Regions from separate parts of the Geotalea uraniireducens genome, predicted to be linked through region 1. Evidence: riboswitches for the same ligand, from Rfam matches in the RefSeq annotation. Region 1 holds a riboswitch; the other holds the start of a gene.
What was found. A riboswitch is a leader RNA that binds a small molecule or an ion and turns the genes downstream of it on or off. The one in region 1 is predicted to bind magnesium.
Positions count from the first base shown of each region.

Region 2: linked by a shared signal. The riboswitch ahead of QMN23_RS07940 (NRAMP family divalent metal transporter) and the one ahead of QMN23_RS12575 (magnesium transporter) in region 1 are both predicted to bind magnesium.

Region 1 covers NZ_AP027151.1:2,680,176-2,685,607, forward strand. Annotated here, with positions in the region: gene QMN23_RS12555 (sodium:solute symporter family transporter) at 1-650, shown strand, start outside; gene QMN23_RS12560 (STAS domain-containing protein) at 721-1,056, shown strand; gene QMN23_RS12565 (ATP-binding protein) at 1,073-1,507, shown strand; gene lgt (prolipoprotein diacylglyceryl transferase) at 1,536-2,312, opposite strand; M-box (ykoK) riboswitch at 2,452-2,646, shown strand; gene QMN23_RS12575 (magnesium transporter) at 2,706-3,983, shown strand; gene QMN23_RS12580 (Nramp family divalent metal transporter) at 3,999-5,297, shown strand.
Region 2 covers NZ_AP027151.1:1,680,858-1,686,289, reverse strand. Annotated here, with positions in the region: gene QMN23_RS07950 (Fic family protein) at 1-384, shown strand, start outside; gene QMN23_RS07945 (hypothetical protein) at 600-950, opposite strand; M-box (ykoK) riboswitch at 1,096-1,263, shown strand; gene QMN23_RS07940 (NRAMP family divalent metal transporter) at 1,588-2,859, shown strand; gene QMN23_RS07935 (hypothetical protein) at 2,872-3,045, shown strand; gene QMN23_RS07930 (magnesium transporter MgtE N-terminal domain-containing protein) at 3,060-4,328, shown strand; gene QMN23_RS07925 (PGPGW domain-containing protein) at 4,845-5,084, shown strand; gene QMN23_RS07920 (zf-TFIIB domain-containing protein) at 5,097-5,381, shown strand.

The sequences.
Region 1 (5,432 bases):
ACTTCTTTCGTCATGGCGGCAGCTGCATCGACATGGTAATTGCCGACGTATCCGGGCACAGTGTCGGCGCAGCACTGATCATGGCCGAAACCCGGAGTGTCCTGCGGGCTCAGGCCCGTTCAGACAAGAGTACGGCCGACATCCTCGCCAATCTCAACGAACTCCTGCTCGACGACCTGAATAACGCCGAGCTGTTCATCTCCATGTTCTACATCAGATACGACGGGATGAGCCAGTCGATCTCATACGCCAACGCTGGTCACAATCCGCCACTTATTTTCCGGCGGGGGCATCCCGCCTGCATCGAACTCGACGCCGAGGGGCTGATCCTCGGTATCAAGCGCGAAGTACAATTCGAAGAGAAATTGATTGCCCTGGAAAAAGGCGATCTGGTCCTTCTTTACACTGACGGCATCACCGAAGCGCAAGCGCCCGATGGCGAATTCTTCGGCACCGGCAGACTGTGCGACCTTCTCGATACTGCCAGTTCACTATCGGTCGACGAAATCGTTGAAACCATCTTGAATGCCATTGAAGCATTCACCGGTACCGCCACCCTGAACGACGACGTTTCAATGGTCGTTTTCAAGGTCCATGACGACGGAACAGGACTCATGAAAGTACAAGCGAAGCAGACCACTTTAGTGTAAGATATCTCATGCTGGAAGAGGATGCAGTCCGCGTTCTTCTCCGGCAGACCCCGACACGGAAGGAGAAACCATGAACCTGAACGTTGAGCAGAAAAACGACATCATGATCATTTTTGTCAAAGAGGAGCGACTCGATGCGCACAATTCCAACGATCTGAAAACAAAGATGCAGGAGCTTTTCGAGAATGGCAACAAGCATCTGCTGGTAGATATGAACGATGTCCGTTTCATCGACAGCTCCGGCCTCGGCGCCCTCGTTTCCGGATTCAAGAACGCCATTTCGCACCAGGGGAGCCTGAAACTAACCAGCCTGCAGCCGCAGGTCAGGTCGATGTTCGAATTGACCCGGCTGCACCGGGTGTTCGAGATATTCGGGTCAACGGCGGAAGCACTGGAAAACTTCTAGGGAAGCGAGGGGGGCAATGGACAAGAATGAAATCGAGGTAGATATCAAGGTTCCCAATCAGACCCGCTACCTGAGCCTCATCGGCAGGATCGGCGAAGATCTCGCCAAAGAACTCGACCGCTATGACGGCGACCGGGAAACGCTGGCCTACCACATCAACCTGGTGCTTACGGAAGCGATGGTCAACGCCATCAAACATGCGAATGCCGGAGACCCGGACAAGATGGTCCACGTCTACATCAATCTCTCGGAACATGAGTTGGTGATCAGAGTCTACGACGATGGGCAGGGGTTCGACATCAGCACCATCCCTCCTCCCGACTTCGACAAGCTCGAAGATCGCGGGCGGGGGATATTCATCATCAAGTCGTTGATGGATAGCGTCAGATACGACAAGATCAATGGCGGCAACGTTCTGGAAATGTGCAAAACCTTCCGCTGTCCCTCGTAAAAGGACCGCGCAAGATTTCACTGCCGCATCATTTTTTGCGCATCGACACCAGGGCAACCATCAACGCCCCGAACAGAAACATCGGAAAACTGAGCAGTTGCCCCATGGAAAAGGGGCCGAACACCAGACCAAGTTGCGGGTCGGGCTCGCGAAAGAACTCGACGAAAAAGCGAAACAGGCCGTAACCTGAAACAAAAGCCCAGAAAACCACCCCGGTCGAGCGCGGTTTGCGTTGGAGCAGCCAGAGCAGGGAGAAGAGGACGGGGCCTTCGAGCACAGCCTCATACAGCTGTGAAGGATGCCGGGGAACCCCTCCGCCGCCGGGGAATATCATTCCCCACGGGAGATCGGTCGGCCGGCCGAACAGCTCACCGTTGATAAAATTACCGAGCCGCCCCAGGCCCAACCCGATCGGCCCGGCTGGTGCACAGAGATCGGCCAGGGTAAAGAAGCCGATCTTCTTCCGCCGCGCAATATACAATCCCGCCAGGATAACCCCGATCAGCCCCCCGTGAAACGACATCCCCCCTTCCCAAACGGCAAAAACTTTCAACGGATGGGAAACATAATAGGAAAAATTGTAAAACAGCACATAACCGAGACGCCCACCCAGAATGACGCCGAGGGCGAGACTGAAAATCAGGTCGGCGACGTCATCGGTACTTAGGGGAAGCTGCTTCCGCTTGACACCCCGCAAAACGAGAAAATAGGCGCAAATAAATCCAACGATATACATCAGGCCGTACCAGCGGAATTCAAGCGGCCCCAGACGGAGAAAAACCGGATCGATTTTTGGAAACTGCATGGTGCTCCTCACGGGACAAAAGTGTTCCTACGGTAGCAACAAATCGGTCAAGTGTCAATCAAGGGAGACCGCCCGACAGCACGCTCCATCACGCCAAACCGCACGATTGACAAAACAATTCCGACGGACTATAAAGGGTGGTATTCCTCGTTAGGAAGAGGCGTTGGTACAAACAAAGGCTACTGCCCAGAAACGTCGAAAGACGCCAATGTGGTAGAACAGGTCTGGCCGGCTTAAGGCTTTACCCAAGGTAGCTGGTGCGGCGAGCAGCCAAACGGCGGCATTCGCCTGAACCTACGTTGTACCCTGCCGAAACTCAACCAGGGGGAAAGCTGCGACCTTGTCCGCAAGGCCCTTTCTCCGCAAAGGGCCTTTTTTCGTGGAGGAGCCGGCATGAGTGCGACAGCTCTCGTCAACGAGCTATATCTCAGCGAAGTTCTCGACCGGACCGTCATCAACGACCAGGGCCACGAAGTCGGGCGGCTCTGGGACATGATCATGATCCCGGGGGAAGTCTTTCCCGAAGTGTCTCACCTGCTGGTAAAGGACCGGAAACAGCTCTATTCGATCCCCTGGCAGGGGATTACCCTCTTCACGCCCTTCGTCATCTCGGCTTCCGCCCCGCTTGGTGAGATCATCAAGGGCAAATATACGCCGAGCGAAGCAGATATTCTCGTCAAACGCGACATTCTCGACAAACAGATCGTCGACGTTGATGGTGCCAAGGTGGTGCGCGTCAACGACCTGAAACTGGGAAACCGGAAAGACCTTCTCTGCATCTTCACTGTCGATATCGGCTTTCGTGGCCTGCTGCGTCGGCTCGGCCACGAGCGGCTCTGGGAGCAGGCAGCGCGGTTGCTGCGTAAAGAAATCCGCCACCAGGAGATCAGCTGGGAGTACGTCCAGCCGCTGGAAACGAACGCTTCTCGACTGACACTCACCATGGCCCGGGACCAGATGGCGGACATGCATCCGGCGGATATCGCCAGCATCATTTCCCAACTATCACACACCCATATCCAGACGGTCCTGACCTCGCTCGACACCGAAACCGCCGGGGAAGCGATCCACGAACTGGAACCCGAACTCCGCTCCCGGGTCATGAGCCAGCTCGACAGCGAGCAGGCTTCGGACATCCTGGAGGAAATGGCCCCGGACGAGGCGGCAGACGTGCTTGGCGATCTCCCGGAAGAAAAAGCGAAAGAACTCCTCGAACTGATGGATGAGGAGGAAGCCGAGGACATTCAGGAACTTCTAGAACACGAAGAAGACTCCGCCGGCGGGTTGATGAACAGCGAGTACATCGCCATCGGCGAAGCACTGACCGTCGATGAAGCGCTGGCGGAAATCAGACGGCTGGCTCCTGAAACGGAAACGGTCTACTATGCCTACGTCATTGACCGCGAAGAACGGCTGCAAGGGGTCGTCAGCCTCAAGGAACTGCTGCTCAATGAAGGAAACATGCCGATCGCCGAGATTATGACCACCAACCTGAAAACCGTCGACGTCGAGGCAACCCCGGAAGATATCCTCGAAATAGTCGCCAAATACAACTTGGTCGCCGTGCCGGTCCTTGATGAGGAAGAGAAAATGGCCGGGATTGTCACCGTCGACGACATCCTGGAACTCTTTCTGCCCTTTGCCCTGCGCCGCCGGCGTTATCACCACTGAGAGTTACGAACCGCCATGTTCACCGGCATCAGCATTTTCAGACTCTTCAAACCAATCCGTAAGGTCAACCTGCGGAATATCCTCATGTTCATGGCCATTCTCGGGCCGGGGATCATCACCGCCAATGTCGACAACGACGCCGGCGGCATTACCACCTATTCACTGGCCGGCGCCCATTACGGCTATTCGCTGCTCTGGCTGATGCTGCCGACCACCGTGGCACTGGTGGTTATCCAGGAAATGTGCGCCCGCATGGGGGCGGTCACCGGCAAGGGGCTCTCCGACCTCATTCGGGAATCATTCGGCGTTAAAGTGACCTTTTACGTCATGATTGCCCTGTTTCTCACCAACATGGGCAACTCGGTATCCGAATTTGCCGGGATCGCTGCCAGTCTGGAAATCTTTGGCATCAGCAAATATCTCTCCGTTCCGGTCAGCGCCCTGCTCGTCTGGCTGCTCATCGTCAAAGGCTCGTACAAGGTCGTGGAAAAGGTATTCCTCGTCGCCTGCATGGTTTACATCGCCTATCCCATTGCCGCTTTCATGGCCACCCCTCACTGGAACACGATCCTCACGGCAACGATCACTCCCTCATTTAAAGCCGACAGCGGCTACCTGATCACCATGATTGGGGTGGTCGGGACAACAATTGCCCCCTGGATGCAGTTCTATCAACAATCGGCCGTTGTTGAAAAAGGGATTACCATCGACCAGTACAGCTTTTCCCGCCTCGATGTAGTCGTCGGCTGCATTATGGCAATCGTCGTGGCATTCTTCATTGTCGTAGCCTGCGCGGCAACGATCTTCAGCCAGGGGCTCCAGATCGAAACGGCCGCCGACGCTGCCCTTGCCCTCAAACCGCTGGTCGGAAAGCATGCCTCCGCCCTGTTCGCCTTCGGACTGTTCAATGCATCGCTCTTTGCCGCCTGCATCCTGCCACTTTCCACAGCCTACTATATCTGCGAAGGGATGGGCTGGGAATCGGGAATCGACAAGGATTTTCGCCGGGCACCCCAGTTCTTCTGGCTCTTCACCGTCATCATCATCAGTAGCGCGCTGATTATCCTCTTCCCCAATGCCCCGCTCATTACGATCATGTTTGTCTCCCAAGTGGTCAATGGCGCGGTGCTCCCCTTCGTCCTGGTGTTCATGCTCTTCCTGATTAATGACCGCCGCCTGATGGGACCCTACACCAATGGCCCGACCTTCAATATAGTCGCCTGGCTGACCGTTATCATCATGATCGTTCTTACCGCTATCATGACGATTGACATGATGGTCCCAGGCATCTTCGGCAGGATGTTCGGCAGCTAATTGATCGCCGCCCGGGATGCCATCAATCACCACGAAAAAATTTTTCACCGGCCGTTGACAACCTTTCCGGCAGCTGTAGAATTTCAGCAAAAGATGAGTGTTCTTTGAGAATTGCTCTGGGAATCAGGTACTGGC
Region 2 (5,432 bases), 1.0 Mb from region 1:
TTCAGCTTGTATAAGTCACTAGAACACCCATTCTCCCGGGCTCTATTGATTATGTTTCTCGTTGCTGAAGTACACCCATTTGACGATGGTAACGGCAGGGCCGCCCGGGCAATGATGAATTCCGAACTGGTTGCCGCAAAAGAAACACGAATAATCATCCCTTCGGTTTTCAGAAACGAGTATGTAGCTTCGCTCAAGAGATTGACCAATCACTTGCAACCGGAGTCATTCATAAGTGTGATGTCATTTGCACAGGATTTTGTATCCAGGATTTCATTCGACAGCTATGCCACAGCACGGATACAAATGGAAGAGTGCAATGCCTTCGATGATCCGGCGGACGACAAGAGATTGCTTCTACTGGTTAGTGCGAGAATAAGATAATAATTGGGGTGTCACCTGTTGGGATTGAAGGGATAGCAAGGGAATGGATGTTTTTCGAGGGGAATTGCGGTTGAGAACGAGTGCCGTCTTACATACGATTGTAGAGAACGGTTAACACATCCCTGAATTTGCCAGGTAGCCAAAATAACAGGCTGTTACACTCTGACGGAGTGTGAAGCTTTTCAACTACCCTCGACAATCTACGTCAATTCCATTCAAAGGTTCTTGTCTCCTAGATCAAGATGAAATTTGTGCATAAACCGATGGTAGACAGGTGTAAATAACACCCCACAAAATGTCAAAAAAGATACTCCGCTGAAGATTGCGTAAAATGAAGCGAAAAGCTTTGCAGTATTGGTTTCAAGCTTATCAACGGGGCCCATTCCAGTCAGAATCATCGACGCATTGAGAAAGGCATCAACCCATCCCAAATTTGCTGTGATGTGATACCCTACGGTGCCGACTCCAAGCGAAAACACCAAAAACAGACTCCCGAAAAATCCATACCACCCCATACGAATGAAGAAATCTCGCCGGGAAAGCAGTTGAGTTTTCTTGTTTTCCAAGTTTATTCGTTTCATTATTACCCCAATTATTTTAACAAGATTATATATGTGAGATGAGTTGAAGAGTCAACGTGTCAGTGGGATAGCCACAATTTGTGACAAATTTCTTGACATGCAAGAATTGAAAGCGTAATTGGTAAAAAGTTGAATTCCTCGTTAGCATGAGGCGTTTGCACAAACACAGGCTACTGCCCGGAAACGTCGAAAGACGCCAATGGGTAGACCAGGTCTTGCCGGATTAAGGCTTGACTTAAGGTAGCTGGTCAACCGACCTACGTTGTGCACTGCCGAAAACCTACGAGAGGGGAATCACGGCAAACTCTATGAGGCCACGGTTCCCCCCGTGGTCTTTTTTTTTGAGCGTACTTCGAAGCGGAAAGGTGGTGGTGATCCAGGTTGGACAGTCCTAGTAACAAGTCATGCGTATTTGATACCCCCCGGCGGTAAACCTCATCACCTTCTGATTTTCAGGTTTTTCCGCTGGGCCGATGCTTCTATGGCCGGCGGAGAGACTTTCCTTGTTTTCCTCTCCCCAAGCCTCAACACGTCTGCAGATTGATTCCATAACGGTACGAATAAACTTCGTAATCCGTAGTTTGACTATTTCTGCGCAACTTCAGGCTGAAGGAGGTGCCACGTGTTCAGCGTGTCCCAGCTTTACTACGAATTTCGCCGCATCTGGAAGGCGATCAAACTGTTCTTCATCATTTCCGGTCCGGGCATCGTCGTCATGGTTGCCGACAATGACGCCGGTGGCATTACCACCTATGCCGCCACCGGTGCCAAGTACGGCTACCACCTGATCTGGTTTCTGGTCATTTTGGTGCCGGTCGCCTACTACGTACAGGAGATGACCGTCCGATTGGGGGCTGTCACCAAGCGAGGTCATGGCGAGGCAATTTTTGCTGGCTTTGGCGCCTTCTGGGGGTGGTTTTCCCTGATCGATCTCATGATTGTCAACTGGCTGACCCTGGTTACCGAATTTATCGGCATGACCTCGGCGCTGCGCATCTTTGGTGTGCCACCATGGGCTACCGTTCTTGGCGTTTGTGTCCTTATGGGGATCATGGTGCTTAATGGCCGCTACTGGACCTGGGAGAAGATCGCCCTGGTTTTCTGCGCCGTGAATCTGATCTATATCCCGGGCGCCTTCATGGTGCACCCGTCAGTGCATGATATCGTCCAGACCGGGTTCAGACCGCACCTGCCACCGGGAGGATTCAACAACGAACTCTTCTTCTTCCTGATGGCCAATATCGGTACCACTATCGCCCCCTGGATGCTCTTCTTCCAGCAGAGCGCCGTGGTGGACAAAGGAACCAGGGAAAAAGACATCCCGTGGGGCAAACTCGACACTCTGGTCGGCTCGATCCTGACGGTGGTGGTAGCGATCTTCATCGTTATCGTGACCGGCACTATCCTGCCGGGAGTCAACATCGACGACGCGGCCCAGGCTTCCACCCTGCTGATGAAGACCCAGAAGTACGCCGGCACCTTCATGGCCATCGGTCTTTTTGACGCCGGTCTGCTGGGAGCGATCTGCATCTCGTTAGCCAGTTCCTGGGCTTTCGGGGAGGTCTTCGGCTGGGCACACTCGCTCAACAACAAGGTCCGGGAGGCCCCCTGGTTCTACGCCAACTACTTCCTGACACTGATCACCGCCGGTTGTGTGGTTCTGATCCCCAAGGCTCCGCTGGTGCTGATCACCCTGTTTGTGCAGGTCATTGCCGTTACCCTGCTGCCGGCTGCATTGGTATTCCTGATCCTGCTCCTGAACAACAAGAAGACCATGGGTGACTATACCAATACCCTTTGGCAGAACATCATCACCAGCATCATCGTGGTGGCGATAGTCATTCTTTCAACTCTCTACGGGATTAGCACTCTGTTCCCGAACATGTTCAAGTAGGAGGACACGACTATGATCAGAGATTTCTTTTCACATAACTTCTCCAAGATTCAGGAGATCAACCGAAAATACGCCACTCCGAATGTCGAAATGTCCGGCTGGGTCAAGGGATCATTGCTGTTTTTACGGTTGTACCTGATCTTGCTCGTCGGCCTGCTGCTCTACAAATTCATCACCTTGCTGTGAAAGGAGGAACAACCATGACGCCATTAAACAATACCCCACAAGACCAGGTTTTCTTCCTGAGTGATCTGGCCGGGATACCGGTCCGCAACCTCGGCAAAAAGATCGGCAAGCTTGATGACCTGATGATTGTTGAACACGAGAAAGTTGCCGAAGTCACTAGCCTTATCATAAGCCGCCCCTTCGGTTACAAATCACTGCTGGTGCCAATCGGCAAAGTTGATGAATTGAAGAACAGCGGCATAGAACTCTCTCTACAGGATGTCGAGGCATTTGAAGGTGAACCGGAAGAGAATCAGATCCTGCTCAAGGATCATATCCTCGACAAGAAGGTGATTGATCTGGACGGCAATGAGATTGACGTGGTGTATGACGTTAAGCTTTTATTACGGAATGGCCGTCTGTATGCAACAGATGTGGACTTCAGCCGCTACGGGTTGCTGAAACGTCTGGGGCTGCGCTATGTGGCCCAGTTTGCCTACCATCTGGCAGAGATGTTTAAGAAGGAGACGATCCCCTGGACGTATGTACAGCGCTTGCCGGAGAAGATCGGCAGCTTCAAGGGGAATGTGCAGTTGAACATCCTCAAGGATGCCCTACCAGATATCCACCCGGTAGATCTGGCCGATATCCTTGAAGAGCTGTCAGAGGAACAGCGCCTGGCCATCTTCAATGAACTGGAGACGGATCAGGCGTCGGACACCCTGGAGGAGATGGAGCCACGGGTGCAGCGCAGCCTGATTTCCTCTCTCGATAAGGAACGGGTTGCCGACCTGATTGACGAGATGACCCCGGCCCAGGCAGCCGATGTCCTTTCGGTCCTGCCGACTGATCAGGCGGATGAGATTCTCGATCTGATGGAACACGACGAGACGGAAAAGATCGAGGCACTTCTGGATAAGCAGGTCGACACCATTGCGAACCTGACGACCAAAGCCTATGTCAGGTTCCTACCCGATGTTCATACCGACCTGGTCATAGCTGCCTACCGCACGGTTGGCCAAGAGTCTGACGTTCTCGATTACATCTACGTTGTTGATCATGACAACAAGCTCAAAGGAGTCGTCAGTCTGCCGGAACTGCTCATGGCCAAGCAAAGTACGCCTTTGTCAGAGATCATGACTACGCAGCTCATTAGTCTGGATTGCAACGACTCCATCACCGATGCCGAAGAAAAGTTCAAACGCTATGGGTTTTCAGCGTTGCCGGTACTTGATGAAGAGGATACTATCCATGGCGTTGTTCCGTACCGGGACATCATGCAGTTGGAACACAATTATTCGTAATGATTTCGCCATAGTGTATAGTCATATCTATCTAAAAATGTACATTGGTGATATAAATAACTCATTTAGACAAAACGTCCGTAGATGGTTTGGTGTCTTGGAATTTAGAGATAGGTGAACTTCATGAAGATTGTATCAATCATATTGATCGTTCTGTATCTCATACTTCCTGTGGCATGCCTGGCACATCCTTGTTCATCTCTTGGCGAACTGGTCCATAAAGATACATGTGAGTATCTGACTACTGACCAAGATCATGAATGTCCCGAAAATCATGATGCAGATGATTGTGAAACAACCTGTTGCTGCGCCGGTCAAATATTGGCCAACATCTTGCCGAAAATAATCTCCCAAGTAATTATCGAGCGAACATCCCTATATGAACCACATCTTGCACTTCCACGCCTAATAGACAGGATATTCGTCCCCCCGCAAAACCACACATGACTCCTCATTTTGTAGTTCAGGCTGTATCAAGTTCATTGTAATCACTAAAATCAAGAGCATTCTATTACCATGAAGCAATGGTCGCTTAAAAAGCTAAAGCGTCTACTCGTGGCAGTTATCGGCATTACCATTCTTATAATTGGTATTGCCATGATAGTTCTGCCCGGTCCGACAGTTGTCGTTATTCCTCTTGCATTGGGAATTCTTGCAACCGAGTTTGCCTGGGCCAGGAGAATGCTTCACATTGTACGGGAGCGGATACAACGCTCTGTTAACAACTCTAAAAACAATAACAAACAAAAAACATAAGGAGAATTCGTCATGAAATGCCCGATATGCACAGGAGTTGACCTTAAGATCGCTGAACGCCAAGGTGTAGAAATTGATTATTGTCCAGAATGTCGTGGTGTCTGGCTCGACAGGGGAGAACTGGATAAAATCATCGAACGGTCAACTACACAAACACCAACTCATACACAATTGGAACCTCAAAAATACCACTCCGGCGACATTCAGCAGCAGTATGGAAAACATCATGATGATCATGGCTATGGTCATAACGGCCAATACAAGAAAAAGTCCTGGCTGTCAGAGTTGTTCGATTGATATCAGCCTCGGAGAGAGGGGATATCTCCTCTCTCCGTAAAAAGGTGGCAG